2 regions of the Plantactinospora sp. DSM 117369 genome follow, and region 2 is predicted to be linked to the other one. Evidence: riboswitches for the same ligand, from Rfam matches in the RefSeq annotation. Region 2 holds a riboswitch; the other holds the start of a gene.

Region 1 (15,142 bases), 820 kb from region 2:
CCGACCAGCCGCCGGCGGCGCCCGGCGAACCGGTGGAGATCGTCCGTGCCGACATCTTCGACCCGGCAGCGCTGGCGGCGGCCTGTTCCGGGGTCGACGCCGTACTGCACCTGGCCGCGATTCCCGGCGAGGACACCTTCGCCGAACTGCTCCGGGTGAACGTGGCGGGCACCAGGAGCGTCCTGGAGGCGGCCCGCACGGCGCAGATACCCCGGGTGGTACTCGCCTCGTCGATCCATGCGGCCGGCTGGTACCGCCGGGCCGGCAGCAGCCCGGAGCCGGCCGGCGTACCGGCACCGACCGGGCCGGACGGGGTGCCGGCGGCGGTGCCGCCCCGCCCGGACACCTACTACGGCTGGTCCAAGGCGGCCGTCGAGTCGCTCGGCAGCCTCTACGCGGACCGCTTCGGCATCACCGTCTTCGCACTGCGGCTCGGCGCCTGCTTCCCCGAGCCGCCCGGGGTGAGCGGGCTGGAGAACTGGATCTCCCCGGACGACTGTGCCCGGCTGGTCGACGCCTGCCTGCGGGCGGACGCGACCGGCTTCCGGCTGCTCTGGGGGATCAGCCGGAACAGTCGCCGCTGGTGGTCGCTGGCCGAGGGGCAGGAGATCGGGTACGAGCCCGAGGACGACGCCGAGCACTACGCCGACCGGGCACGCCCGCTCGACGGCGAAGCCGCCACCGCCGGTCTGATCGGCGCCCAGTTCTGCGGCTACCCGCTCGGCGAGCGGCGCTGAGGTCTGGAGGGCCCCGGCCGGCGGGTGAAATCGGTGTCTGTCGAAGGACGGGACTGGGTAGGGTGCGGACCTATGGGGAAAATCCTCTCGGTCAACCTGGCCGTGCCCGAACCGAACAGCGCCAAGGCGGTCGGCACCACCGGCATCAACAAGCGTCCGGTGGACGGGCCCGTGCTGGTCCGGGCGCCCGGACCGAAGACCGTCGGGCTGGGCAGTGGCCTGGTCGGTGACCAGATCTTCGACGTGGCGCACCATGGCGGCGACGACCAGGCGGTGTACGCGTACGCCCGGGAGGACTACGACTGGTGGGAGGCGCAGCTGGGGCGTCCGCTGCCCGGTGGGCTCTTCGGGGAGAATCTCACCACGGTCGGGCTCGACGTGAACGGCGCGGTCCTCGGCGAGCAGTGGCGGATCGGTGCCGAGCTGGTCCTGCAGACCACCTTCGGCCGGATCCCGTGCGCCACCTTCCAGCTCAAGATCGGGGTGCCGCAGTGGCTGAAGCAGTTCACCCGGGCGGCCCGGCCGGGGGCGTACCTCCGGGTGGTGCAGCCGGGCCAGGTGCGGGCCGGTGACGAGGTGACGGTGCTGCACCGGCCGGAGCACGGGGTGACCGTCGCCGAGGGGTTCCGGGCCTGGATGTCCGAACCGGAACTGCTGCCCCGGCTGCTGGCCGTCGAGGAGGCCCCGGAGGGGCTCCGGGAGCAGGTACGCCGGAGGTTGGGCGTTTGATCCGGTAGGCGTACCCGACGGCGGGTCCGGGCTATTCGCCGCCAATTTCCGGAAGATTCATCTCACCACCTTTCCGGAATCCGTTGCGGCGGCGGGGATGCGGGGTAGGAAGGCACCTGCCCCTGCTCCCGTCGACCAAGTCAGGCTGATGCGAAACCGGTATTACGACCTGCTCCGCTGTCTTGCCATCGTCCGTGTCGTCGTCTACCACGTCACCGGTTGGGCCTTCCTCACCCTGGCGTTCCCGGCCATGTCGGTGATGTTCGCGCTGGCCGGGGCGTTGATGGCCAACTCTCTCGACCGTTGGGGCCCGGCCGCCGTCGGCCGTCGGCTGCGTCGACTCCTGCCGTCGCTCTGGCTGCTGGCGCTGCTCTTCGTACCCGCCATGCTGCTCACCGGACTCGCGCCGTCCTGGCGGCTGGTGTTCTGGGTGGTGCCGCTGGCCGACCCGCCGGCCAACTCCTGGGGCGCGCTGGCCCTGAGCGTGGTCTGGTATCTGCGCGACTACCTGTGGTTCGTCGCAGTCTCGCCGCTGGCCCGCTGGCTGTTCCGGCGCTGGCCGGTGCCGACGCTGCTCGCGCCGTACCTGCTGCTCGGAGTCGTCGAGTTCGGCTATCCGGACGCGCCGGGACTGCTCCGCGACTTCGGGCTCTACTACGGGGCCTGGCTGCTCGGTTTCGCCCAGCACGACGGGCTGCTGCGGCGGATCCCCCGCCGGTTGCTGGTGGCGATCGCGGTACCGGTCGGCGCGGCCGGCCTCGGCTGGATCCTCACCCACCAGGGGCCGCGCGGCTACGACCTGAACGACGTACCGCTGGGCAACGCGCTCTGGTCCGTCGCCTTCGTGCTGCTGGTCTTCGGACTGGCCCCCTCGGCCGTCGCCTGGGTCGACCGCTGGGCGCTGCTCGACCGGGCGGTGACCGTGCTGAACAGCCGGGCGCTGACCGTCTATCTCTGGCACATGCCCCTCGTGATCGCCCTCAACGAACTGCTCTCCGGGCTGGGGCTGGCCCATTCCTCCGCGCTGGGCCTGGCGGCCCGGCTGGCCGCCGTCGCGGTGCTGGTGGCGGTCGCGGTCGCGCTCTTCGGCTGGGTCGAGGACCTGGCGGCCCGGCGCCCGCCGTGCCTGCTGCCCGGCGGCACCGCCCGGGCGCCGGCCGGCGTCGCCGCGCCACCGGCTGGACCGCCGGCCGGCGTCGCCGCACCGCCGGTCTCGGCGGACCCCGCACGGAGTACGCCGGCCGGCGAGCCCGCCGGCCTCAGCTCGATCGGACGGTGATGCTGCCGCTGCCGGTCTGCACGTCGAGCACGGACGTCGCGGCCGGGTCGTTCGGCACCTGCACGTCGGTGCTGCCCGAGTCGGCGTGTGCGGTCACCTGGTAGCCGCCGGCCGGGACGGTCAGGTCGATCGAGCCGCTCGACGCGCTGGCCTGGACCGAGCCGGCGGCGGTGAGGGTCAGCGAGATGTCGCCGGAACCCGTCTGGGCGGCCACCTTTCCGGCGCCCAGCGAGCGTCCCTCGATCGACCCCGAGCCGGCCCGCGCCGAGACGGTGCCGGGCACCCGGTTGAGGGTGACGTCCCCGGAGCCGGTCTCGACGCGTACCGAGCCGCTGGCATCGGTCACCGAGATGTCGCCGGAGCCGACCTTGAGGTCCACCTCGGCCAGCGCGGTCAGGGTGACGTCTCCGGAGCCGTTCTCGCCGCGCAGCGCGACGCCGGCCGGGGCGAGGACGTCGTACGACACCCCGCAGTGCCGGCCGCAGTCGGTGTCCAGGATGAGCTTCGTGCCCTCGATCCGGTAGGTGGCGTCGTTCGGTTCGGGGCCGCGGTACTGCACCACCCGTTCGATCCGGACGTTCTGCACGGCTCCGGTGCGTACCACCACGTCTCCGGCGCCGGGGGAAATCTCGATCTCGGTGATCTTCACGTCCTCGGTGCGGTCGTAGGTGAGGCGCTGTTCGGCGAGGCCGTCGCAGCCGGCCAGGGCGATCAGGGCGACCAGGGCGAGCCCACCGGTCAGGGCGGTGGTCCGGGAAACGAGCATGGCCGAAGGCTATGGCCGCGGCGGCTCGCCGGACATCCGGGTCCGCCACCGACCCACCCCGATGCCGACCCTGAGAACGGTCTCAGGGTCGCCGATCGGGGAACGGTCGCCCGGACCTGGACGGCCCCGGACCGGGCGCCCGGCCGGATGCGCCGGCAGGGAACAATGGGCGGGTGCCCGGGTACCGCCGACAGCTCTACCGCGACGACGCGGTGGTGCTGCGCGTCCAGAAACTCGGCGAGTCCGACCGGATCATCACCCTGCTGACCCGCCGGCACGGTCGGCTGCGGGCGGTCGCCCGGGGGGTACGCCGGACCACCTCGCGGTTCGGTGCCCGGCTGGAGCCGTTCGGCCACATCGACCTCCAGATCGCCGGCGACCCAAAGGGCGAGCAGGGCAGCTCGCTGCACTCGATCAGCCAGGTGGAGGGGATCCGGCTCTACGGCAAGGCGTTCGTCGCCGACTATCCCCGCTACACGGCGGCGAGTGCGATCGCCGAGACGGCGGAGCGGCTCACCCCGGTCGAGCGGGAGCCGTCGCTGCGGCTGTTCCAGCTCACCCTGGGCGGGCTGCGTGCGCTGGCCGACGGGGAGCACGCCAGCACCCTGGTGCTGGACGCGTACCTGCTGCGCGGGATGGGGCTGGCCGGCTGGGCGCCCGCACTGGTCGCCTGCGCCGTCTGCGGTACGCCGGGCCGGCACGGCGCGTTCTCCGTACCCGCCGGGGGGTGTGTCTGCCCGGACTGCCGACCGCCCGGCGCCGCCCATCCGGCGCCGGCCACCCTCGACCTGATGGCCGCGCTCGCCTCCGGGGACTGGCCGACGGCGGACGCCGCCTCCTCGCCGCACCGCCGGGAGTGCAGCGGGCTGGTGGCGGCACACCTGCAATGGCATCTGGAGCGGGGGTTACGCTCGTTGCCGCTGGTCGACAGGGGCTCGACCGGCGAGCGTACGGAACGGGCGCGACACGCCCCGCGCCCCGACCCGGCGGACGTAGCGAAGGAAGCACAGTGATCCGAGCGATGACCAACCGAGCCCGTCGGAAGCCGGTGCCGCCGAACCCGCATCCGTCCGGGGCGCGGCCCCCGGCGCTGCCGGTCGAGGCGCTGCCCAAGCACGTGGCGGTGGTGATGGACGGCAACGGGCGCTGGGCCAAGCAGCGTGGACTGCCCCGGACCAAGGGTCACGAGCAGGGCGAGTACTCCCTCTTCGACACCATCGAGGGCGCGATCGAGCTCGGCATCCCGTACCTCTCGGCGTACGCCTTCTCGACGGAGAACTGGCGCCGCTCGCCGGACGAGGTGCGCTTCCTGATGGGCTTCAACCGGGAGGTCATCCGGCGCCGCCGGGACCAGTTGGTGGACCTCGGGGTCCGGGTGGTCTGGTCCGGCCGGGCCGGTCGGCTCTGGAAGAGCGTGATCTCGGAGTTGCAGACGGCCGAGGAGATGTCCCGGGGCAACTCGACGCTGACCCTCCAGTTCTGCGTCAACTACGGTGGGCAGGCCGAGATCGCCGACGCCGCCGCCGCGATCGCCCGGGACGTCGCGGCCGGCAAGGTCGACCCGAACAAGGTCAACGAGAAGATGATCTCGCGGTACCTCTACCACCCCGAGGTGCCGCCGGTCGACATGTTCCTCCGCCCCTCCGGCGAACAGCGCATCTCCAACTTCCTGCTCTGGCAGAGCGCGTACGCCGAACTGGTCTACCTGGACACCCTCTGGCCGGACTTCGACCGCCGCCACCTCTGGTACGCCTGCGAGCTGTACGCCCAGCGGGACCGCCGGTTCGGCGGCGCCCTGCCCAACCCGGTCGCGCCCGGGCCGGCGCACGGCTGACCGCCGGCGCGGTGAACCTGGCGCGACTTCGACCCGGAAAACGGGTGCGCCCAGGGGACCGCCCGGGTTATGGTCCAGGCATGCGGTACTGATGCCCCTTCATCCGAGCCCACCCGCCCGCCTGTCCCGCGCGGCGCGGGTGTGAGCGCTCCGGGCGTCCGTACCGTTCCGCCCTCTCCGGCGACCTGTCACCTGCCGGTGACACCTCTGCGAACGGACTCCCGGGATCCCCATCCCGCGCTGCTGCCGCCGTGCAAGCGGAGCGGTCCCGACCAGGAGGAGAGAACACCGTATGCCTGCCAAACGAAAGTCCAGGAAGACCACCGGCTCCACCGGATCCGGCTCCCCGACCCGGACCGGCCGGCCGGCCGACGAGTCCATCGAACTCGGTACCCCGATCGTGCTGCCGGGTGACGGCACCCCGGCGCCCCAGCGACCGGCGGCGCCGAAGGCCGGTCCGATCATCCGCAACGGCGGTCCGGGCGGGGTCGGACGCGGTCGGGGCGCCGGTTCGTCCCGCCGGTACGCCTTCCGGCGTAGCTGAGCCGGCCCGCGAGTCGACCCGCTCCCGGGCCGCCGTACGCGTGGGGCCGGCGCCTGCCGACCCCACGCGTACCCGCCGCCCGGCGTCTCCGGCTGGTACCCGGGGATCGCGCCCGGCGTCTCCGGCCGTTCTCCCCGGCCGCCCGGCTGCTGCGCGTCCCCGGTGGCGGGTGGCCGGCGGTTACCGGTGGTCCGCGCAGCAGGGAGTCGGGTCGGGTACCTCGAAGGGCCCGATCCGGTTGCCCGCGACCGGCGTGGTGACCAGGGTCAGCCGCCCGTCCAACCACTGTGGACGGACGAAGTCCCGGGTCTCGACCGGAGTGTCCGGGTCCGGCACCCCGCCGCCGAGCACGGTCACCCGCTCGATGGCGCTCACCTCGATCAGCTCGGCGACGGTGAGGATGCCGACGAGCAGCTCGACACCGGGATAGCGCACCGCCCGGCCGGACCGCCGGGCGAGGTGCTCGGCGGCGCCGTGCCCGGCCGCCTCCCGCAGCTCGGGCGCGGTGACCGGCAGCTCCGGCAGCGCCGCACCGGGCAACCGCACACTGATCGTGACGTGCGGGTACGGCGTGGCCGTCAGGTGCGTGCAGGCGACCAGATCGGGACGGCCGAGCGGCCGAACGTACTCGCGCAGCCAGTGTTCGGCCTCCCGGTCGGTCCGGTGCCCCAGGCTGAGTCCGAGCACCGGGCCGGCCCCCGCGTCGGAGCCGGCCCGGGTGACGCCGGGGTGCCCGCCGGTCAACTCGGCAGCACCCAGATCGGGTTGGCGTAGAACCACAGGTCCTGCCACGGGTCGGCGGCCCCGACCACGTCGATCGCCGGTCCGTGCGGGTCCACGGCGGCGCCCATCAGGCCGGGCGCGCTGCGCCTGCCGTCGGTGCCGCGCAGCCGGACGTAGAACGGCTCGTCGACCCGGCCGAACGAGTAGGTGAACGAGACCCGTCCGGTGCCCTTGCCGACCTCGTACGACTTCACCACCTTGGCGGTCGGGGCGGTGAACGCGTCACGGTCGCGCACCGGGCCGGTGACCCGGCCCGTGATCACGTCGACCCGGGCCAGTACCGGCACGAACTGCGACCAGTTCGGTGTGTTCGCCAGGTCGATCTCGATGGTCAGCTCCACCGGGGTTCCGCGCCGGACCCGAAGCGTTCCGCCGAGCGGGGTGCCGGAGTCCTTCCGGCGGTCCCCGGCCACCCGGGCGCGTACGTCGAGACCGCTGATCAGGCCGCCGTGGTCCACCCAGACCCGGCCGGAGCGCAGCCCGTCCATCACCGCGCGGTAGCTGAACGAGGTCGCCCCGACATGCGTCCGGCTGTACTGGCCCGGCCAGTAGTCACCGGCCTCGGTCAGCAGCGGCCCGTACACCGGGTCCGGGTAGCGGCCGTCGGCGTCGAAGTTCCCGCCCGGCCCGCGCTGCGAGGTGTCCAGGTAGTTGACGTGCGAGTCGGAGTTGGCGCTGATCCACCACGGCTTGCCCTCGGCGAGCAGGCTGTCCCAGAGCCCGCCGACGGTGGCGGTCATCCAGTCGAAGCCGCCCCAGGTGCGGTAGCTCTCCAGCGGGTAGCCGGGGAACGACGCGGCGGACGGGTTGTTGTCGTAGTAGCCCCGGGCCCGGCCGGCGGTCAACCTCGGCAGGCCGGCGGCCTGGTGCCCGGGGGCACCCTCCATCCCGATCGCCACGGTGGGGTCGGCGTCGCGCCAGCCCCGCACCTCGTGCGGCGAGTCGATGCCGCGCCGGGCCGGGTGGTTGGCGAGGAAGAGCGCACCCTCGACCCGGCGGCGCCGGACCGCCTCGCCGAGGAACTTGATGCCGGCGATCGCCAGCGCCTCGTTCGCCGGGGTCGAGTCGCCCGCGCCCTTCACGCTGCCGTCGAAGGCGTTCTCGAACTCCTTCAGCACCGCCACCTCGTTGCGCCCAGGCGCGACGAAGACGGTGGCGTGCTCGGCGGCCGGGATGTTCCACTCCAGGCCCTGGTAGATCAGCAGGTCCTTGAGCCGGCTCCGGGCGGCGACGATGTCCGGGTTGACCTTCTCCACGCCGATCTTCGCGTGCGCCACGCTGCCGTGGTCGGTGACGACCATCCAGTCCAACCCGTACGCCCGGGCGTGCCGGGCCTGGTCGATCACCCGGTACTGGGCGTCCGAGCTGTACTGCGTGTGGATGTGGTGGTCACCGGCGAGCCACTGGAAGCCGCCCTGCCGGTCCCGGTCGCCGCCGGGTCCGCCCTGGTCGCCGTGCGAGCCGTGCGCGTGGGCCAGTTCGGGGGTGGCCAGTACGGTCGCGGCGGCACCGGCGCCGAGCAGGCCCGCGTTGCGCAGGAAACCCCGCCGGGAGCGGTCGGCGGGCGACAGCTCCTCGTCCGGTACGCCCAGGTCCACGGCGGCGGGCAGCTCACCGCCGGTGCCGTGGTCGTGACCGTGGTGCTGCTCGTGGTGGTGGTGCGGATGGCCGTGGCCCATGAGGTCGCTCTCTCTTCTCGATCCAGTGCAGGTGGCCTAATCTCGCCTGGCTCGGGAAACAACAGATGACCTGTTCAGGGCACCTGTGCAAACATGCTGACGCGGACATGGGTGGGCCGGTGGACCGGATCGACCGGGCGGGCCACTCCCGACCGGCCTGCCGATGGAGTTGCTCCAATGTGATACTTACCCGACTTCCGGCGACGGGGGTGGCTGGTTTGCGGGGCGGTGGAGGTCGGGATGACGGGCGAGGCTGCCGGGGCGCGACCGCTCCGGCCCACCGATCCACGCCAACTCGGCCCGTGTGAGTTGGTCGGTCGGCTGGGCGAGGGCGGCATGGGCACCGTCTACCTGGCGCGGCTGTCCGGCGGGCGTACGGTCGCGGTCAAGGTGATCCGGCCGGACCTGGCGCACGACGCCGAGTTCCGGCGCCGGTTCCGGGGCGAGGTGAAGCGGGCCCGCCAGGTGCCACCGTTCTGCACCGCCGAGGTGCTCGACGCCGATCCGGACCACGACCCGCCCTACCTGGTCGTCGAGTACGTCGATGGCCCCAGCCTGTCCACCGTGGTCGCCGACCGTGGCCCGCTCACCCCGGGCAACCTCCACGGGCTGGCGATCGGGATGGCGACCGCGCTGACCGCGATCCACGGCGCCGGGGTGATCCACCGCGATCTCAAGCCGAGCAACGTGCTGCTGCCGCCGGGCAGCCCGAAGGTGATCGACTTCGGGATCGCCCGCGCGATGCACGGCACCGCCGCCGGGACCCGGACCGACCAGGTGATCGGCACGGTGGCGTACATGGCGCCGGAACGGTTCGAGTCGGCGACCAAGGGCGTACTCACCCCGGCCGCGGACGTCTTCGCCTGGGGCGCCGTGGTGGCGTACGCCGGCACCGGGCGCACCCCGTTCGCCGCCGGGACCCCGGCCGCCACCGCAGTACGGATCATGACCGAGGAACCCGATCTCGACGGGTTGACCGGACCCCTGCGCGAACTGGTCGAGCTGGCGCTGGCCAAGGAGCCGCACCGCCGGCCGGCCGCCCGTGACCTGCTGGAATGGCTGCTGGCCGGTGGACCGGGCCGGACCGGTCAGGCCGCCGAGACGCTGGTCGGGCAACCTGACCTGCTGGCCGCGGTCGAGCAGGCCCAGGCCGCCACCGACCAGCGCCCGCTGGCCGAGACCGCGCTGGTCGCAGGCCCGGCCACCGGGACGGCCATCGGGACGACGGCGAGTCCGCCCGGCACGACGGCGAGTCCGCCCGGCACGACGGCGAGTCCGCCCGGTACCCCGGACCGGTCCGCCGGCAGGCCGGACAGCCTGGTCGGGCAGGGCGGCTCGCGACCCGTCACCGCCGGGGTGGCTCCGGCGGCCGCGGTCGCGCCCGGGGTACCGGCCGGAACGGTCCGCCCGGCGCCGCCCGGACAGCCGGTGGTGCCCGCCCGGCCGGGGCGCCGGGGAGGTGGCCGGTGGGGCATCCTCGCCAGCGCGCTGTTCGCGCTGGTCGGGCTGCTCGGCGCGGGGGTCAGCGTCGGTTACGCCAGCGGGGTGTTGCCGCGGGGCGGGGACCGGGGAGCGGCCAGCCAAACGCCTCCGGGTCCGCTGGCCAACGCGGGGCCGGGGGCCACGATCGGTGGCCCGACCGCGCCGGCCGGTTCCACCCCGACCGATGCCGGCCCGTCCGCCGGGACGCCTTCGTCCGCCCGGGTGGTGGTGGCCGACCCGCTGACCAGGTCGGGCCGGTGGTTGCCGAGGACGGACGAGCGGCACCGGGTCGGGTGCGAGTTCGACGGCGGGCTGGTGGTGTCGAAGCAGAGCGACGGCCCGTACCGGTGCCCGGGGCCGCAGGAGACCTGGGCCGACGTACGGGTGGACGTCGACGTGACCCTGGTCGAGCCGAGCAGTTGCGCCGGGATCTGGTTCCGGTTCACCGACGCGCGGGGCGGTTACGTGCTGCGGGTCTGTGCCGACGGGTACCACCTGATGCGGCACGGGTCCGACACGGCGAGCGAGACCGGCGACTTCCCGTACCCGCCGGATCGGCGGCCGGACGGCCGGATCCGGGTCGGTGTGGTCGCCGACGGCGAGGAGCTGCGCTTCTATCAGGACGGCCGGCAGATCGGCTCGGCGCGGGACACTGCTCCGGTGGCCGGCCGGGTGGTGCTGGGCATCTTTTCCGATCCCGCCTCCGACCAGGGCCGGGAGCCGTCCCACCGGGTCGCCTTCGGAAACGTCGAGATCGCCACCCTGGACTGACTGTGCGCATGGCGGCGTCGGACCGCCACCGCGCCGTCGAAGCCGGCCGCTCAGCCGACCAGTGGGCGGAAGGTGCCGAGCGCGACGCTGACCGCGAGTGCTCCGCCGGCCAGCGCCGCCGCGCCGACGACCAGGGCGGCGTCGGCACCGGTGAAGCGCTGCCGGCGCGCCGACGTACGCGGCGAGCCCGAGTCGAAGCCGCGGGCGTCCATCGCGGTGGCCAGCCGGGTACCCCGGCGTATCGCCCCGACCAGCAGGGCGAACGCGGTCGAGCCGAACAGCCGCAGCCGGGTCAGCGGATTCCGTCCGGCATCGATGCCCCGGGCCCGCCGGGCCAGGCTCAACATCCGCCACTCCAGCGCGAGCAGCGGCACCAGCCGGAACGCGGCCAGCGCCCCGATCGCGAACCGGGGCGGTGCCTTGACGTTCTGCACCAGCGCGTCGGTCAGGTCGGTGGGATCGGTGGTGGCGAAGACGAGTACCCCGGGCAGCGCCACCGCGATCACCCGTAGCGCCATGCCCAGCGCGGTGACCAGTACTCCGCTGGTGACCTCCACCGGCCCGGCCTGCCACAGCAGGCTGCCGGTCCGCTCGGCGGCGAAGAGCACCAGGGTGCAGAGGATGCCCAGCGCGCTGAGCAGCAGTGGCCAGGCCCGCCGGGCCAGTGCCGCGTACCGGAGGCCGAAGAGCGGCACCACGGCGAGCTCGAACCCGATCGCCACCGCCGGGGCCACCGGGTCCACCGTGGCGATCAGCGCGACGGAGACGACCAGCGCGGCGGCGACCTTGGCCACCGGGTTGCGCCGGGCCAGCGGTGCGTCGGGGGCGGCGATCGGCTGGTACGGGATCATCCGGCCCGCCCCGCCGATCCGGTGCCGGCCCGATCCACCGGCTGCCCGGCTCCGTCGCCGCCGAGCCGGATCGTCCGGTCGGCCAGCGCGGCGACGAAGTCGGCGTCGTGGGTGACGGTGACGATGCCGTGCCCGCCGTCCCGCAGCCCGGCGAGCAGGTCGACCAGTTCGAGCCAGGTACGCCGGTCCTGGCCGAAGGTCGGCTCGTCCAGCACCAGCAGCCGGGGCGCGGTGGCCAGCGCCGTCGCCACGCTCAGCCGCCGCGCCTGGCCGCCGGAGAGGGTGTACGGGTTGGCCGCCGCCAACCGGTCCAGCCGGAGCCGGACCAGCAGCTCGTCCACCACCGACCGGACCACCGCCTCGGGCTGGCCGGTCCGGCGCGGCCCGAGCGCCAGCTCCTCGAAGACCGTGCTCCGGACGAACTGGTGCTCCGGGTCCTGGAAGACCGAGCCGATCCGGCCGGCCAGCACCGGCGCCCGCCACCGGTGCGGTGCGGTGCCGGCGTGCCGGCCGGCCAGCGCCGGGGAAGCCGACAGCCGGCCGGTGCCGGGCCGGAGCAGCCCGCCGAGCAGCAGCGCCAGCGTGGACTTGCCGGCACCGTTGGGACCGAGCACGGCGAGCGCCTCGCCGGCGCGGACCCGCAGGTCGGTGCTTGCCAGCCGGGGCGGCAGGCCGAGCCGGTCGGCGGTGAGCAACACGTCACCGGGGCCGGTCGCGGCCCGGCGCGGTGCCGGCGGCGGCCCCGGCACCCAGACCCCGGCGGCGGCCAGCGCCGCACCGTGCGCCGCGAAGACCTCCGCCGGGCGGCCGTCGGCCCGTACCCCGGCACCCGGTTCGAGCACCACCACCCGGTCGACCAGCGGCAGCGCCTCCGACACCCGGTGCTCGACCAGGATCAGGGTGGTGTCGTTGTCGACCGCCGCCCGGACCGCGCCCCGGACCAGGGCCGCGCCGGCCGGGTCCAGGTTGGCGGTCGGCTCGTCGAGCAGCAGCAGTCCGGGCCGCAGCGCCAGCACCCCGGCCAGGGCGAGCCGCTGCTGCTCGCCGCCGGAGAGCGCGGCGGTGGACCGGTCCAGGCCGTACGGGAAGCCGACCCGGGCCAGCGCCTCGGTGACCCGGGGCCAGATCTCCTCGGGGGGAACACCTCGGTTCTCCAGGCCGAACGCCACGTCGTCGCCGGCCCGGGCCATCACGAGCTGCGTCTGCGGGTCCTGGAAGACGATGCCGACCCGCTCCCGGGCCTTGCGCGGATCGAGCCCGTCGATCTCGACGGTGCCCTCCTGCTCGCCGGAGTCCTCGGCGAGCAGCCCGGCCAGCGCCGCCAGCAGGGTGCTCTTGCCGGCACCGGAGGCGCCGAGCAGGAGTACCCGCTCGCCGTGCCCGATCCGCAGGTCGATGTCGCGGACCGCCCAGGCCCGTCGGCCGGCGTGCCGCCAGCCGAAGCCGCGCAGTCGTACCTCACTCATGCCGCCCCTCCGCTGCGCTCCGGGGCGTCATGAGGCTCATCCGCACTGAGCTGGCTGGTTCGCTCGCTCCGCTCGCTCATGCCGCCCCTCCGCTGCGCTCCGGGCCGTCATGAGGCTCATCGGCACTGAGCTGGCTGGTTCGCTCGCTCACGACGACACCACCGGGTCGCGCCGCTCACACGGCGGTACGCTCGCGGCCGGCCGGGAACCGGTCCAGCGCGCCGGTCTGGGCCAGCGCCCGGGTGAGCGCCCAGCCGCCGGCACCGGCGAGCACCGCCGAGCTGAGCACGGTGAACAGGAAGACCGGCAGCCGGAACGAGTCGAAGTCGTACTCGGAGTAGTAGCGGACCTGGTCGAAGATCGCGGCGGCGAGACCGGCCAGCAGGCCGGAGCCGATCGCCACCGGCAGCCGGAACGAGCGGTACCCGACGGCGAGGAACGCCGCCTCCGCGCCGACGCCCTGGGCGAGCCCCTGCAGGATCGCGACGGTGCCCCACTGGCTGCCCAGCAACACCGAGACGAAGGCGGCGAGGAACTCGCAGTACAGTGCCGCGCCCGGCTTGCGGATCACCAGGCCACCGAGCACTCCCGGGACCAGCCAGATGCCGTAGATGACCGCCTGGGCCGGCGGGAAGAACGTGAACGCACCCTCGGTGGCGCTCCACACCAGGTTCCAGGCCCAGAAGATGACCCCGAACGCGACCGCGATGACCGAGGCGACGACGATGTCGACGGTGCGCCATCTGGTGGTGGTGGACGGACTCATGAGCGTGCCTCCCAGTCGCGTGGCACACCAGGCAAGACGCACGCCGCAACCCGGGACGGCCCGGACTGCGGCGCGGCTGGAGACTCGACCGAACTCCCTGCGCTGGCATTACCCAGATCAGGTTCGAGGGTCTGCGGGTGTGTCACCCGCACTCTCAGCGCTGTGCGCTCCCCTGTCGGATGTGCTGTTGTTGCGCAGACGGTACACCGGATGCCGCTGCGCCGACAGCGGTGGAGCCGGTGGATGTGGTGGTGCCCACGATGTCACGGGATAGGGTGGATGGCCCAGATCAACATCTCGAAGGGACGCGTGCGGCGTGACACTCAGCCCCGAGGGCTATCTCGACGTGGTCACCGAGACGATCGGGCGGGTGGCGGCCGCCGCCCGGGACGGCGTACGCCGGGCGGCCGACCTGGTCACCGACGCGCTCCGGGCCGGCGGAGTGGTGCAGGCGTTCGGCACCGGCCACTCCGAGGCGCTGGCCATGGAGATCGCCGGCCGGGCCGGCGGACTGGTCCCGACGAACCGGATCGCGCTGCGCGACCTGGTGTTGCGCGGTGGCGAGCCGGTCGACATCCTCGGCCCCACCCTGGAACGGGACCCGACCGTGGCCCGCCGACTCTACGAGCTGACCCCGATCGACCCCCGGGACGTCTTCGTGATCGCCTCGAACTCCGGGGTGAACGGCACCATCGTCGAGTTCGCGTCGCTGGTCAAGGAGCACGGCCACGGGCTGATCGCGATCACCTCGCAGCAGCACTCGGCCCGGGTGGCGTCCCGGCACCCGTCCGGACGCAAGCTGAGCGATCTCGCCGACGTGGTGCTCGACAACGGCGCCCCGTACGGCGACGCGACGCTGCCGCTGCCCGGCGGCGGCGCGGTCGGCGCGGTGTCGTCGATCACCGCTGCGCTGCTCGCCCAGCAGGTCGTGGTGGAGGTGGTCCGCCGGCTGGTCGAGGCGGGCGAGACCGCCCCGGTCTACCTCTCGGCCAACATTCCGGACAGCGACGAGCACAACAACACCCTGGAGGCCCGGTACGCCGGCCGGATCCGCCGGGGCGGCTGACCCCCGGGTACCGCAGACCTCCGGCGCCGCCCGGTTTGCCACCGGTACTGCCGCCGCGTCCGCTGTCGAGGCTTCCTCGCGTTTCACGTACGGCCGGTTCGGGCACACTGCTGCGAACTTCGACCGGAACGGGAGGTGGCCCACGTGGCCGTCGAGACGGAGAAGCAGCGTTGGCAGCGCAACTTCGCCGACCTGTTGCAGGAGCTGCGGGTGGCGCAGACCGGGGTGCAGATCCTGTTCGCCTTCCTGCTCACCCTGCCTTTCAGCAACGGCTTCCCGCGAGCCACCACGTTCCAGAAGGACACCTACGTCGTCGCGCTGCTGTCGGCGGCGGCCGCCACCGCATTGATCATCTCGCCGGTTGCCTTCCACCGGGCGCTCTTCCGGCA
Region 2 (15,142 bases):
TCCGGCCGACCCCGTCCCGGAGACCACCGCCGAGGTCACCCCCGAGCCTGAGCCCGAGCCCGCGACCGGAGACGCCGAGCGGCCGACCGGGCGAATCCGTCGCGGCCTGTTCCGGCGCAACCGGGGCAACGCCGACCCCGAGCAGACCGACATCGTGGAGACCGGCAAGAGCGGGTCGACGCAGGACAAGAGCGAGTCGACGCAGGACAAGAGCGAGTCGAAGCGGCGGGAGGCGAAGGGCCGCAACCGTAGTGAGGAACCGGTGCCGGCCCGCGACGAGGAGTACGTCGACTGGGTGAGCGGGCTCAGCGAGCCAGACCCGACCGCCGACGACCTCGGGCTGGACCGCAGCGTACGGCGATCACTGCGCTCGACCGGCCGCCACCACGCCGACTGACCGCTGTCGCCTCCGGACGGGCGCGACCCCGGCTCGACCTGGACTACCGAGGCGTATCCCCGCCCCGGTAACGCCTCCGGCGTCCAGGTCGAGCGTCTCTGGCGTCCAGGTCGAGCTTCTTCAACGCCCAGGTGGTGCGTCTTCGGGAGTCCGGGTTACCGGTGGCGCGGGCAGACGGAGGGCCGGAAGGGGCACCGGGCGGGCAGCGGCCCGTCAGGCCAGGGGCAGGTACACCTTGCCGCCCGAGGCCAGGAACTCGGTCGACTTCTCCTGCATGCCCTGCGCCGCGTACTCCTTCAGTTCCTGGGTGATCTTCATGGAGCAGAACTTCGGACCGCACATGGAGCAGAAGTGCGCCGTCTTGGCGGGCGTCGCCGGCAGGGTGGCGTCGTGGTACGCCCGTGCCGTCTCCGGGTCCAGCGACAGGTTGAACTGGTCCTCCCAGCGGAACTCGAACCGCGCCTTCGACAGCGCGTCGTCCCAGGCCTGCGCCCCGGGGTGCCCCTTGGCCAGGTCTGCGGCGTGCGCCGCGATCTTGTACGCGATGACCCCCGCCTTGACGTCGTCCCGGTCCGGCAGTCCCAGGTGTTCCTTGGGGGTGACGTAGCAGAGCATGGCGGTGCCGAACATGCCGATCATCGCGGCACCGATCGCCGAGGTGATGTGGTCGTACGCCGGGGCGATGTCCGTGGTCAGTGGACCGAGGGTGTAGAACGGCGCCTCGTGGCACAGCTCCTGCTGGAGGTCCACGTTCTCCTTGATCTTGTGCATCGGCACGTGCCCCGGCCCCTCGATCATCACCTGTACGTCGTGCTCCCAGGCCACCGAGGTCAGTTCCCCGAGGGTACGCAGCTCGGCGAACTGCGCCTCGTCGTTCGCGTCCGCGATCGAGCCGGGCCGCAGGCCGTCGCCGAGCGAGAACGTGACGTCGTACCGGGCGAGGATCTCGCAGAGTTCGGCGAAGTTGGTGTAGAGGAAGTTCTCCTCGTGGTGCGCCAGGCACCAGGCCGCCATGATCGAGCCGCCCCGGGAGACGATTCCGGTGACCCGGTTGACCGCCAGCGGCACGTAGCCGAGGCGTACCCCGGCGTGCACCGTCATGTAGTCGACGCCCTGCTCGGCCTGCTCGATCACGGTCTCCCGGAAGATCTCCCAGGAGAGCTTCACCGGGTCGCCGCCGACCTTCTCCAGCGCCTGGTAGATCGGGACGGTGCCGATCGGCACCGGGGAGTTGCGGATGATCGCTTCCCGGGTCTCGTGGATCCGCTTGCCGGTGGAGAGGTCCATCACGGTGTCCGCGCCCCACCGGGTCGCCCAGGTGAGCTTCTCCACCTCCTCGGCGATCGAGGAGGTCACCGCCGAGGTGCCGATGTTGGCGTTGACCTTCACCAGGAAGCGCTTGCCGATGATCGCCGGCTCGCACTCCGGGTGGTTCACGTTGAGCGGCAGCACCGCCCGGCCGGTGGCGATCTCCTCCCGGACCACCTCGGCCGGCATGCCCTCGCGGACCGCCACGAACTCCATCTCCGGGGTGACGATCCCGGCCCGGGCGTAGCCCAGTTGGGTGGGTCGGGCACCGTCCCGACCGGCGAGTGGAGTCCCGGCGCCGCGTACCGGGGCCACGTCGCCCCGTTCCGCGATCCACGCCCCGCGCAGCGGCGGCAGCCCCTCTGCCGGGTCCGACCCGGGACCGGACGTGTCGTAGAGCCGGACCGGCGGTTCGTCGCCGGTCAGCTCGACCTCCGCGAACGGCACCCGGACGTCCGGACGCGCCCCTGTCACGTACACCTTGCGACGAGCCTTCATGACTTCCTCCTCGTGCTGGATGGACCGGACCCGCTGGATGGACCGGACCCGCCGCCGGCCGCCGCCGCACCGGACCAGCCGAAGTGGTCCAGCGGCCCGTGACCGCTCCCCAACGACCAGGTGCGGGCGCCGAGCAGCGCGCGGGTGACGTACTCCTTGGCAAAGGCCACCGCGTCCGGCACCTGGTCACCGAGCGCCAGCCGGGCGGCGATCGCGGCGGAGAACGAACAGCCGGTGCCGTGGGTGTTCCGGGTCGGCACCCACGGCCGGCGCAACAGCCGCACCTCGGTACCGGTGCAGAACGCGTCGACCGCGCCGCCGAACGCCTCGGCACCGCCGGCCGCCAGCCCCGAGTCGTCGACGTCACCGCCGGTCACCACCACGTACCGGGGGCCGCCCGCGGCGAGCTGCCGGGCCGCCTCCGCCATCTCGTCCGGCCCGGAGACCGCACGGCCGAGGATCGCCGCCGCCTCCGCCCGGTTCGGCGTCGCCACCAGGGCGTACGGCAGCAGCCGCTCGATCGCCCCGACCACGCCGAGCCGCGCTCCGCTGGTCGAGACGAGCACCGGGTCGACCACCAGGTTGGGCAGCAGGCCGTCCCGGGCCGCCCCGGCCACCGCAGCGGCGACCTCCGGGTCGCCGAGCATCCCCGTCTTCACCGCCAGCGGAGGCATGTCCTCGACCACCGCGTGCAACTGTGCGGTCACCATCTCGGCGGAGACCGGGAAGACCGCCCGTACCTGATGGGTGTTCTGCGCCGTGACCGCGGTCAGCACCGAGGTGCCGTAGGCCCCGAGCGCGGCGAAGACCTTCAGGTCGGCCTGGATGCCGGCGCCCGCCCCGGAGTCCGAGCCGGCCACGGTCAGCACCACCGGCGGCGTCACCGCGCCCACCCCGAGCTGGCCGGCAGTGCACGGCCGTCGGCCCGCGCCTCGACGACGCCGCTCCGCACCTCGACGACGCCGGCCCGCGCCTCGACAGTGTCACTCCGCACCTCGACGGCGTCGGCCCGCGCGGCGGCGGCGCAGAGGTCGCGGACCAGCCCGGCCGGGTCGCCCGAGCGCATCACCGCACCCATCACCGCCACCCCGACCGCACCAGCCGCCAGGCAGGCGTCGACCTGCTCGGGGGTGCCGACGCCGCCGAGCGCGACCACCGGCACCGGACTGCGCGCGACCAACCCGGCCAGGCCGTCCGGACCGAGCGGTGGGCCGTATCCAGGCTTGGACGGGCTCGGATAGACCGGCGAGAGTGTCACATAGTCCTCGGTGGAGACCCGGCCCAGCTCGACCAGGTCGTGGCAGGAACGGCCGACCAGCGGCAGCGCTGGCGGCGGGTACGGGCCGGCGGCCGGCAGGTGCACCGCGTCGCCGTCGAGCGGGTCCGGCCCGGCGACCAGCAGGGTGCCCTGCACCGGGGCGAGGATCGCCCGCAGCCGCCGGGCCAGTTCGAGCCGCTCCGGCCGGGGCAGGTCCCGCTCCCGCAGCAACACCCACCGGGCCCCGCCGTCGACCGCGGCCCGCACCACCTCGTCGAGCGGCCAGTGCGGCTGCCACCGGTCGGTGACCAGCACGATTCCCCGTGGCCCGGTCACAGCTCGGGCCGCCCCTCGTCCGGAGTGGATGCCAGCGCGTGGAAGCGCCGGGGAATCCGTCCCGCACCGGCGGCCAGCCGGCCCGCCTCGACGGCGAACCGCATGGCGGTGGCCATCCGTACCGGATCGGCCGCCCGGGTCACCGCGCTGGCCAGCATCACCGCATCGCAGCCGAGCTCCATCGCCAGGGCCGCGTCCGAGGCGGTGCCGACGCCCGCGTCCAGGATCACCGGTACGTCCACGTTCTGCCGCAGCAGCCGCAGGTTGTGCGGGTTGGTGATGCCCAGCCCGGAGCCGATCGGCGCACCCGCCGGCATCACCGCGGCACAGCCGAGGTCCTGCATCCGGCGGGCCAGCACCGGGTCGTCGGTGACGTACGGCAGCACCGTGAACCCGTCGGCGACCAGCCGCTCGGCGGCGGTGGCCAGCTCGACCGCGTCGGGCAGCAGGGTCCGCTCGTCGCCGATCACCTCCAGCTTGACCCACGACGTCTCGAACGCCTCCCGGGCGAGCTGCGCCACGGTGACCGCCTCGGCGGCGGTACGGCATCCGGCGGTGTTCGGCAGCAGCCGTACGCCGCATCGGCCGAGTACCTCCAGCAGGCCGCCGCCCATGGTGGCGCCGCTGTCGATCCGGCGCAGCGCGACGGTGACCAGCTCGGTACCGCTGGCCCGGATCGCCTGTTCCAGCACGTACGGGCTGGTCGCCCCGCCGGTGCCGAGGATCAGCCGGGAGCTGAACTTCTCACCCGCGAGCACGAACCCCGGTTCGGGATCGGGAAGTGGTTCGGGATCGGGACGTACGGACGACATGCTGGGGTCACCCGCCCTGGGCCGCGGTCAGCACCTCGACCCGGTCGCCGTCCCGGAGCAGCCGGGCCGGCCAGCCGCCGCGCGGCACCACCTCGCCGTTCACCGCGACCGCCACGCCCCGGTGTGCGCTGGTGATCCGCTCCACCAGGTCCGCCACGGTCAACTCGCCGGGCAGCCGCTGTTCGACTCCGTTCACGGTCAGCTCCACCGCGCCCTCCCTACCTGGTCGTTCCGTCGTCCGGTCCCGGCCTCCCGCCGACCGCCGGCCCACTGCCACCGCCCAGCCCACTGCCACCGCCCAGCCCGCCGACACCGCCCGGGCCGGCACCAGCGCCACCCGGCCGGCCGGCACTACCGGTACGCGCCGGGCCGCCGACACCGCCGACACCGCCGACACCGCTGGCGCCGCCGGCGCCGCCGGTGCCGGCCCGGCCACCGAGCGCCGCCGGAGTGCCGAACCGGGCCGGCGACAGCGGCGCGAGCGCCGGATCCGGCACTCCGGTGGCGAGCAGATCGGCGATCAGGTCGGCGGTGAGCGGGGTGAGCACGATGCCGTGCCGGAAGTGCCCGGCCGCCACCAGCACCTCGGGCCGATCCGGCAGCGGACCGAGCAGCGGTGCGTTGTCCGGCGTACCGGGGCGCAGCCCGGAGCGCGCCTCGACCAGCTCGTACTCGGTCAGTTCCGGGATCACGTCGGTGGCGGCCCGGAGCAGGTCGAGTACCGCTCCGGCGGTGACGTCGAGGTCGGCGCGCTCCTCGACGGTGGCCCCGACCACCACCTCGCCGTCGGTCCGGGGCACCAGATAGACGTGCCGGCCGTCGGCGTGGCCCCGGATCACGTGCCGGAAGCCGGGTGCCGCACCGCCGGGCGCGCGCAGCCGCAGGATCTGTCCCTTCACCGGCCGGATCGGCAGGCCGGTCAGCGCCGCCGTGCCGCAGCCGGCCGCGACGACTGTCGCCGCCGCGTCCAGCTCCGTGAGGTCCCGGACCGGCCGGGGCAGCAGGGTCGCCCCGGCGCGTTCGACGGCGACCCGCAGCGCGGTGACCAGCCGGCGCGGGTCGACCTGGTGGTCGCCGGGGGCGAGCGCGCCGCCGCGCAGCCGGGTGGCCAGCAGCGGTTCGCGGTCCCGCAGCTCCGCCGGCCGCAACGGGGTCACCGGCAGCCCCAACTCCCGCTGGTACGTCCAGAGCCGTTCCGCCTCGGCCAGGTCGTCGGAGGTGAGCGCTACGGTCAGCGTCCCCTCGGTCCGGTAGCCCAGGTCCAGCCCGGTGTACTCGGCGAGTTCGGCGGCGAAGCCCGGCCAGCGGGCCGCGGACTCGACGAGCAGTCCGGTCAGCACCCGCTCGCCGAAGTAGGTCTCGGCGACCGGGGCGAGCATTCCGGCCGCCACGTCGGAGGCGCCCGAGCCGGGCGTGGCGTCGTACACGCTGACCCGCATGCCCCGGGCGGCGCAGCGCCAGGCGACGGCGAGCCCGATCGGGCCACCGCCCACCACCGCCACGTCCGCCCGGCCGCCCCCTACCGTTGAACCTTTTTCCAGCTCCCCTTGCGGTCGGGCGGACCGCAAGGTCCGACGCGGTGCGTGGGCGCCGCGCGGTCCAGGTGGAAAAAGGTTCATTCCTGGGCCCCCGCACCCCGAGCCGAGAGCGGGGAACCGCGCCGGGGGTTCCACCCCGGCGATGCTCCCCGTTCCGGATCGGGTGGGGGCGGGTCGGTGTGCAGGGCGGTGAGGAGGGCGGCGGTGGCCCGGGCCGGGTCGGCGGCGCCGGAGACGGCACCCACCACGGCCACCCCGTACGCCCCGGCGGCCAGCAGTGCGGGTACCCGCTCGGCGGTGATCCCGCCGATCGCGATCACCGGTACCGGCACCGCCGAGGCGACCCGGCGGATTCCCTCCGGGCCGATCGGCGCGGGCAGTCCGTCCTTGGTGGAGGTGGCGTGACAGGGGCCGACGCCGAGGTAGCTGGCGCCGGCCGCGACCGCCGCCGCACCCGTGCGCGGGTCCCGGGCGGTCGCGCCGAGCACGGCGGTCGGGCCGAGCACCCGGCGGGCGGCGTCGACCGGCAGGTCCCGCGCACCGACGTGCCCGCCCGCCGCCCCGATCGCCAGTGCGAGGTGCAGCCGGTCGTTGACCAGGCAAGATGCCCCGACGGCGGCACACCGGCGGGCGACCTCGGCGGCCAGCTCGTACGCCGTCCGGTCGTCGATGTCGTCCTCGACCCGGACCTGTACGACCAGTTCGGGGCCGGCGACCGAGAGGGCCGCGTCGACCACCGCGAGCGGATCCCGCCCCGGCCGGGTGTCGGTGATGAGGTGAAGTCGTCCGATGTGTAGCACGGCAACGCTCCTCCCTGCGCCGGCATTACCCGGATCAGGTTCGACGGTCGGGGGCTCGACAGCCCCCCTCTCAGCCCGGTCCACCGGGCTCCCGTGGGTTACTTGTCGGCGAGCGTACGCGCCTGGTCACGGATCCGTAAAGGGCCGTGATAAATCGCACAGTGTCAGCACTCGACCACTACTGCCGTTCCAGAGCCGCGACCGCGGCCCGGTGGATATGTCTGTCCTATCCGGATCATTCGCGCTCGTTACACAACCGTTACCCGAATTAACCTCACCGCCGTATTCCGAGCGGCCGGCAGGCGCCCCTAATTTGTTCAATCACAAGGCAAAATTCGACGGCCGGTGCTTCGGCGAGTTCCGGGCGTACCTCCACCCCCCGTGGCGGTCTTCGGCGTACCGACCCGGGATCCCCCTGTCCTCACCGGACCAAGGAGATCCTCCGTGTCCAGTCCCGGCCGCTCCGGCGGCACATCGCACCCCCCGCAACCCCGTCGCAGACTCCTTCGCGGGCTGGTCGGCGCCGCCACGGCCGTGCTCCTCGGCACGACCGCGCTGACCGCCACCCCGGCCTCGGCCGCCCCGGCGGTCCTGCCACAGGCCCTGGCCCCCGTCAAGCAGACCCCGGCACTCAACCTGGCCCCCCAGGCCGAGCCGTTCAGTGTGCTGGTCTTCTCCAAGACGGCCGGCTTCCGGCACGACTCCATTCCGGCCGGCATCGCCGCCATCCAGCAACTCGGCGCGGAGCACGGGTTCACCGTCGACGCGACCGAGGACTCGACCGCCTTCACCGACGCCAACCTCGACAGGTACCAGGCGGTGATCTGGCTCTCCACCACGGGCGACGTGCTGAACGCGGAGCAGCAGGCCGCCTTCGAGCGCTACGTCCAGGCCGGTGGCGGATACGTCGGGGTGCACGCCGCCTCGGACACCGAGTACGACTGGCCCTGGTACGGCGAGCTGGTCGGGGCGTACTTCGCCTCGCACCCGGCCAACCAGCAGGCCACCATCAAGGTCGAGGACCACGCGCACGAGTCCACGAACGACCTGCCGGCACAGTGGTCCCGGTACGACGAGTGGTACAACTTCCGCGACAACCCGCGCGGCGACGTGCACGTACTCGCCTCGCTGGACGAGACCAGCTACGCCCCCGGCGCCGGGGCGATGGGTGCCGACCACCCGTTCGCCTGGTGCCAGGACTACGACGGTGGCCGGGCCTGGTACACGGCCGGCGGCCACACCCAGCAGTCGTACGCCGAGCCGGAGTTCCTGGACCACCTGCTCGGCGGCATCCAGACCGCGGCCGGTGCCGTGGAGGCCGACTGCTCCGCCTCGCTGACCAGCAGCTTCGAGAAGATCACCCTGGACAGCAACACCAACAACCCGATGGAGTTGGACGTCGCCGCCGACGGGCGGGTCTTCTACATCGAGCGGGACGGCCGGGTCCAGATCATCAAGCCGGACACCGGCACCACGGTCACCGCCGCCGACCTCGACGTCTTCACCGGCAACGAGGACGGGCTGATCGGCATCCGGCTCGACCCGGACTTCGCCACCAACAAGTGGGTGTACCTCTACTACGCCCCGAACGGCGGCGCGGCCCGCAACTACCTGTCCCGGTTCACCGTCGTCGGTGACACCCTCGACCTGGCCAGCGAGAAGGTCGTGCTCCAGGTGACGACGCAGCGGAACACCTGCTGCCACGCGGGCGGCAGCATGACGTTCGACAGCGCCGGCAACCTCTATCTGGCCACCGGGGACAACACCAACCCGTTCGAGTCGAACTCGTTCACCCCGATCGACGAGCGGCCGGGCCGGCAGGACTTCGACGCGCAGCGCAGCTCCGGCAACACCAACGACCTGCGCGGCAAGGTGCTGCGGATCCACCCGGAGGACGACGGGACGTACACGATCCCGCAGGGCAACCTCTTCGCGCCGGGCACCGAGAAGACCCGGCCGGAGATCTACGCGATGGGCTTCCGGAACCCGTTCCGGATCGGCATCGACCCGTTGACCAACACCCTCTACGTGGCCGACTACGGCCCGGACGCCGGAGCGGCGAACCCGGACCGCGGTCCGGAGGGGACGGTCGAGTGGAACGCGGTCGGGCAGGCCGGCAACTACGGCTGGCCGTACTGCCACGGGGCGAACTACGCGTACAACGACTACCAGTTCCCGTCCGGGCCGAGCGGGGCGAAGTTCGACTGCGCCGCGCCGGTGAACAACTCGCCGAACAACACCGGGCTGACCAACCTGCCCCCGGCGATCCCGGCCACCGTCGACTACGACTACAGCGGCAACCCGCTCTTCCCGGAGATCGGCGGCGGCGGTGCCCCGATGGGTGGGCCGGTCTACCGGTACGACCCGGAGAACCCGTCCGAGCGCAAGTGGCCGGCGTACTACGACGGCAAGGCGATGTTCGGCGAGTGGAACCAGAACAAGATGTACGCCTTCCAGGTCGCCGAGGACGGAAAGTCCCTGGTGGACATCAACCAGTTGCTCACCGGGATGACCTTCATCCGGCCGATGGACTTCGAGTTCGGCCCGGACGGCGCGCTGTACCTGATCGAATGGGGCAGCGGCTTCGGCGGCAACAACGACAACTCCGGGGTGTACCGGATCGAGTACATCGCCGGTGACCGGGCGCCGATCGCGGTCGCCACCGCCGAACCCACCTCCGGGCCGGCCCCGCTGACCGTGGCCTTCTCCAGCGAGGGCTCCCGGGACCCGGACGGCGGCCCGATCACCTACGCCTGGACGTTCGGGGACGGCGGCACCTCGACCGAGCCGAACCCGACGCACAGCTACGCCGCGGCCGGCAACTACACCGCCCAGCTCACCGTCACCAACGACACCGGCCGGACGGCGGTGGCGAACGTACCGGTGACGGTCGGCAACACCGCCCCGACGGTGACCATCGAGTTCCCGCCGGACGGCGGCTTCTTCGACTGGGGCGACCAGGTGAAGTACACGGTCAAGGTGACCGACCCGGAGGACGGGGAGATCGACTGCACCAAGGTGAAGCTCCAGTCGTTCCTCGGCCACGACGAGCACGCCCACCCGATGGGCGAGCAGTTCGGCTGCGAGGGCTCGGTGCAGACCGCGCTCGCCGCCAGCCACGGCGCCGACGCCAACGTGTTCGCGGTCTTCGAGGCCACCTACACCGACGGCGGCGGGGCCGGCAACTCCAACCCGCTGACCGGCCGGGCGATCGAGCAGTTGCAGCCGAAGCGGAAGCAGGCCGAGTACTACTCGGCGACCGGCCGGGCGCCGGGCGCGGTCGGCGGCGGTGACCCGGGCGTGCAGACCCAGGCCACCACCGACGTCGAGGGCGGCTTCGAGAACATCGGCTGGGTCGAGGACGGCGACTACTGGACCTTCGACCCGACCAACCTGACCGGCATCACCGGGTTCCGGTTCCGGGCCTCCTCGGCCGGCGGCGGCGCCCGGATCGAGGTACGGTCCGGTGCGGCCGACGGGCCGGTGCTGGCCACCGCCACCGTGCCGGACACCGGCGGCTGGCAGACCTTCACCAACGCCACGGCCGAGCTGGCCACTCCGAGCACGGCAAGTGGCCCCCTGTTCTTCGTAGCGCGCAACCCGGTCGGAGCCACCGGCACGGGAGCGATCGTCAACGTCAACTGGGTCGACTTCCTCGGTCGCGGCGTCACCGACAACGCGCCGCCGACGGTGACCGCCACCGCCACCCCGACCACCGGCACCGCGCCGGTCGCGGTGAGCTTCGACGGCACCGCCAGCGACGCCGAGGGCGACGACCCGCTGACGTACGCCTGGGACTTCGGGGACGGGGGCACGGCGACCACCCTGGACGCCACGCACACGTACACCGGCCCGGGGACGTTCACCGCGACCCTGACCGTGACCGACGCGCGCGGCGCGGCCGCGTACGCCACGGTGACGGTGCGGGTGGAGGCGCCGAACACCTCGTGCTTCGGGGCCCGCTCGGACGACTTCGACGGCGGCGAGCTGGACAAGGCCCGCTGGTCCACGGTGGTCCGGGAGAACCAGCTCTACGGTGTGCGGGGCGGCTCCCTCGTCCTGCCCACCTCGGTCGGCGACCTCTACGGCACCCGCAACGACGCCACCAACGTCGTGTTGCAACCGGCGCCGAGCGGTAGCTGGCAGGCCACCACCAAGCTGAGCCTGGCGGCGGTCGCCGACTACCAGCAGGCCGGCCTGATCGTGTACGGCGACGACGACAACTACGCCAAGCTGGACCTGCTGTACGGCGGCAGCCGGCGGATCGAGTTCATCCGGGAGACCGCCGGCACCCCGCGCAACGAGAGCGGCGACTCGGCGGCCGCACCGGCCGGTGACTCGATCTACCTGCGGCTGACCAGCGACGGAGTGAACCTGACCGCGGCATACTCGGCCGACGGGCAGACCTTCACCCCGGTCGGCCGGTCGGCGGCGCTGGCCGGCATCGACAACCCGAAGGTCGGGCTGTTCGCGTTGAACGGTGGCAGCACCGCACCGGTGGTGGATGCCAGCTTCGACTGGTTCCAGATCACCCCAGACGAGCCGGCCGGCGAGGTGACCCCGAACGACGAGTTCACCGGGACCACCCTGGACAAGTGCCGGTGGGACGGGATCATCCGGGAGGACCCGGCGAAGTACCGGGTCGCCGACGGCGCGCTGCACATCGACGTGCCGAACGGCGACATCTACACCGGCAACAACACCGGGCCGACGAACTTCGTGCTCCAGACCGCCCCCGAGGGCGACTGGACGATCCAGACGAAGGTCGACGGCAGCAGGCTGAACGAGCAGTACCAGCAGGCCGGCCTGATGGTCTACGGCGACGACGACAACTACCTGAAGTTCGACTTCATCGCCGACAACCAGGTGGGCCAGCCGGTGACGCGGCGGATCGAGTTCCGCAGCGAGATCGCCGGTACCGTGCAGGACCCGCAGCCGCAGGCGACGAACCTCACCGAGTCGGTGTGGCACCTGCGACTGGCGAGATCGGGTAACGCCTACACGGCGGCGTACTCGGCGGACGGGACGACCTGGACGGAGTTCGAGCCGCTGACCAACGCCGCGGTGGGTGCCACGCCGCGGATCGGTCTGTTCAGCCTCGGTGGAGCGCAGACCGCGTCGAAGACCGTCTCGTTCGACTACTTCCGGCTCAGCACGGAGGCCGTCGACGAGGCCGCCCCGGTGACCACCGCCACCGTGTCGGGGACCCCGACCGGCGGCTGGCACACCGGCCCGGTGACGGTGACCCTCGCCGCCACCGACAACGCCGGGGGCAGCGGGGTGGCCCGCACCGAATACCAGCTCGACACCGCGACGACCTGGAGCGCGTACGCCGAGCCGGTGCTGGTCGCCGGGGACGGCCCGCACACCGTGCGGTTCCGTTCGGTGGACGAGGCGGGCAACGTCGAGGAGGCGAAGTCGGTCGAGGTGAAGATCGACGCCACCGCGCCGGTCAGCACCGCCGCGTTCGCCCCGCCGACCGACGACGGCTGGCACAGCGGCACCATCCCGGTGACGCTGGCCTCGACCGACGCCGGTGCCGGGGTGGCCAAACTGGAGTGGTCGCTCGACGGCGGTGCGTGGACGGCGTACACCGAGCCGGTGAACGTGGCCGGGGACGGGCAGCACGAGCTGCTCTACCGGGCCACCGACGGTGCCGGCAACGCCGAGACGCTCAAGTCGGCGATCCTGAAGATCGACGGCGCGAAGCCGACCGTGCTGGTCTCCGGGCTGGCCGACGGCCAGCTCTACGGCGACAGCCAGGACGTCCGGGTGAACTGGTCGGCGGTCGACCCGACCTCCGGCATCAAGGCGACGGTCGGCACGCTGGACGGCCGCCCGTACCAGCCGAACACCCTGCAGGCGATGTACGAGCTGCCGCTCGGCCTGCACGAGCTGACCGTGACCGCGACGGACAAGGCCGGGAACGTGACGACCTCGACCGTACGGTTCTTCGTCACCACCTCGTTCCGGGACATGCAGATGCTGCTGGACCGGTTCAAGGCGACGAGTCGGCTGTCGGCCAAGGCGCACAAGCAGTTGTCGGGCAAGCTCGACGCGGTCCGCCAGGCGGAGGCGAACGGCAACGACAACCGGGCGATCACGCAGCTCGGTCAGTTCAAGGCGCTCGCCGCGGACGCCGGGCTGGTCACCGAGGCAGAGATCCGGGACGTGCTGATCCGGGACGCCGACGCGATGATCGTCCGGCTGGGCGGCAGCCCGAGCGCCTCCGGAGTCAGGGCCAACGACGGCAAGTCGGTGCAGGGCACCGGCCGGCTGGTCGAGGACCCGACCCGGGTGAAGCGGGGCGGAAAGCTCTGACCCGGGAAGTTCGGCACGTCAGGTAAGCGCGGGGGCGGTCACCATTCGGCGGCCGCCCCCGTACCCGTCCGGCGGACGATCCGCCGGGAAGGAGTACCCCGAATGCGACGTCGACCCCCGACAGCACCCCGGCAACTCGTACCACTGCTCTGCGCCCTCTTCCTCGCCGTCGGGCTGCTCCCGGCGGCACCGGCCGCCGCGCACGGCGGCAAGATCAAGCTTGCCGTCGCCGGCGACGGCGCGACCGGAGTGACCGTGCAGGCCAGCTACCAGGACGGCCATCCGGTGGACAACGGCGTACGGCTGGTGTTGACCGCCACCGCCGAGGGCGGCCGGACGGTCGGCCCGCTCCAGCTCAACCCGGCCGGCGAGGGTGAGGGCTTCTACAGCACCGGGCCGGTCCTCACCCCCGGCTCCTGGCAGGTCACGGTCAGCGCGCCGAAGCCGAACCCCGCCGAGGTACGCGTGGTCGTGCAGGCCCGGGCCGCGCAGGCCGCTCCACCGGCGCCCGCGCCGGGTGCGGCCGGCGCACCGGACCCGGCCGACCCCACCACCTGGCTGTGGTGGGTGGCCGGGGCCGCGGTGGCGCTCGCCGCCCTCGCCACCCTCACCGCCCTTGTGGTACGCGCCCGCCGCCGCCCCTGACCCCGCGCGCGTCGACCGCACTCGATCGCCGCATCACCCACCTGGACGCCAGCTGCGCTAGCCGCCTCGGGTAACGCCTCTGGTGTCCAGGTCGGCGGCGTCAACTCCGGCGGGCCGGGTCCGGAGTCAGAGGAGGGCGCGCAGCGCGGTGAGGTCGTCGGGGGTGGGCTGCCAACAGCCGGCGTTGGCGTTGGCGCGTACCTGGTCGGGGGTGGTGGCCCCGGCGATCACCGAGGTCACCGCCGGCTGGGCGGCCAGGCCGCCGATCGCCACGTCCAGCAGGGAACGGCCGCGCTCGGCCGCGTACTTCTCCAGCGCCTCGATGGTGTCCCACGGTGCGGAGGCGAGCCGGGCGGCGTACCTCGGGTTCGGGCCGGCGAGCCTGCTCTCCGGCGGCGGCTGCGCGCCCCGCTTGTACTTGCCGGTGAGCAGCCCGTCGGCGAGCGGGAAGAACGGCAGCAGGCCGAGTCCGAAGTGCTGGGCGGCCGGCACGACCTCGGTCTCCACGGCCCGGTTCAGCAGGCTGTACTCGTTCTGCGCGCTGATGAAGGGCGTGCGGCCCCGGGTACGGGCCGTCCAGGCCGCGTCGGCGATCTGCCAGCCGGCGAAGTTGGAGTTGCCGAGGTAGCGGACCTTGCCGGCTCGGACCAGGTCGTCGAGCGCGGTCAACGTTTCCTCGATCGGCGTACCCGGGTCCGGCTCGTGCATCTGGTAGAGATCTATGTAGTCGGTGCCCAGCCGGCGCAGGGACGCCTCGACCGCCCGCGCGACATAGCGTCGGGCGCCCCGGGCGCCGTGGTCCGGCCCATTCATCCCCGACATGCTCATGCCGAACTTGGTCGCCAGTACGACGTCGTCCCGCCGGCCGCGCAGCGCGGCACCGAGTTGCTCCTCCGACCCACCGTGCGGCTGGCCGTAGATGTCGGCGGTGTCGAAGAAGTTGATGCCGGCGTCGAGGGCCGCGTCGACCACGGAGCGGGTGCCGGCGGCATCGAGCTTGCGGCCGAAGTTGTTGCACCCGATCCCGACGACGGACACCACGAGCCCGGAGTCGCCCAACCGGCGGTAGGTCATCTCAGTCACGAGATCAACCCTATGCCGCCGGCGCCGGCCCGAGAATCCGCACCGCACTCCGCTCACCCCGAGCAGGGGAGGACCATTTTAGAAAATGATTCGGCGTTGATTCACATCCGTGAAGTCGACTGGCGCACTGGCGCGTCGCGTGCGTA

What was found. Region 2 has a riboswitch for thiamine pyrophosphate ahead of thiE (thiamine phosphate synthase). Riboswitches for the same ligand answer to the same signal wherever they lie in the genome.
Region 1: another riboswitch for thiamine pyrophosphate. It lies ahead of ACSMXO_RS34810 (ECF transporter S component); the one in region 2 lies ahead of thiE (thiamine phosphate synthase).

Annotation. Positions count from the first base shown of each region.
Region 1 covers NZ_CM132446.1:8,161,852-8,176,993, reverse strand. The annotation lists gene ACSMXO_RS34870 (NAD-dependent epimerase/dehydratase family protein) at 1-737, shown strand, start outside; gene ACSMXO_RS34865 (MOSC domain-containing protein) at 810-1,466, shown strand; gene ACSMXO_RS34860 (acyltransferase family protein) at 1,615-2,745, shown strand; gene ACSMXO_RS34855 (DUF4097 family beta strand repeat-containing protein) at 2,726-3,511, opposite strand; gene recO (DNA repair protein RecO) at 3,685-4,524, shown strand; gene ACSMXO_RS34845 (isoprenyl transferase) at 4,533-5,345, shown strand; gene ACSMXO_RS34840 (hypothetical protein) at 5,638-5,889, shown strand; gene ACSMXO_RS34835 (hypothetical protein) at 6,070-6,633, opposite strand; gene ACSMXO_RS34830 (PHP domain-containing protein) at 6,630-8,351, opposite strand; gene ACSMXO_RS34825 (serine/threonine protein kinase) at 8,592-10,604, shown strand; gene ACSMXO_RS34820 (energy-coupling factor transporter transmembrane component T family protein) at 10,655-11,455, opposite strand; gene ACSMXO_RS34815 (ABC transporter ATP-binding protein) at 11,452-12,921, opposite strand; gene ACSMXO_RS34810 (ECF transporter S component) at 13,097-13,687, opposite strand; TPP riboswitch at 13,764-13,871, opposite strand; gene ACSMXO_RS34805 (sugar isomerase domain-containing protein) at 14,004-14,753, shown strand; gene ACSMXO_RS34800 (DUF6328 family protein) at 14,898-15,142, shown strand, end outside.
Region 2 covers NZ_CM132446.1:8,978,694-8,993,835, forward strand. The annotation lists gene ACSMXO_RS38430 (hypothetical protein) at 1-397, shown strand, start outside; gene thiC (phosphomethylpyrimidine synthase ThiC) at 611-2,203, opposite strand; partial or broken gene thiD (bifunctional hydroxymethylpyrimidine kinase/phosphomethylpyrimidine kinase) at 2,275-3,087, opposite strand; gene ACSMXO_RS38445 (thiamine phosphate synthase) at 3,084-3,797, opposite strand; gene ACSMXO_RS38450 (thiazole synthase) at 3,794-4,609, opposite strand; gene thiS (sulfur carrier protein ThiS) at 4,617-4,817, opposite strand; gene thiO (glycine oxidase ThiO) at 4,828-6,150, opposite strand; partial or broken gene thiE (thiamine phosphate synthase) at 6,330-6,938, opposite strand; TPP riboswitch at 6,942-7,052, opposite strand; gene ACSMXO_RS38470 (ThuA domain-containing protein) at 7,392-13,268, shown strand; gene ACSMXO_RS38475 (hypothetical protein) at 13,371-13,913, shown strand; gene ACSMXO_RS38480 (aldo/keto reductase) at 14,040-14,987, opposite strand.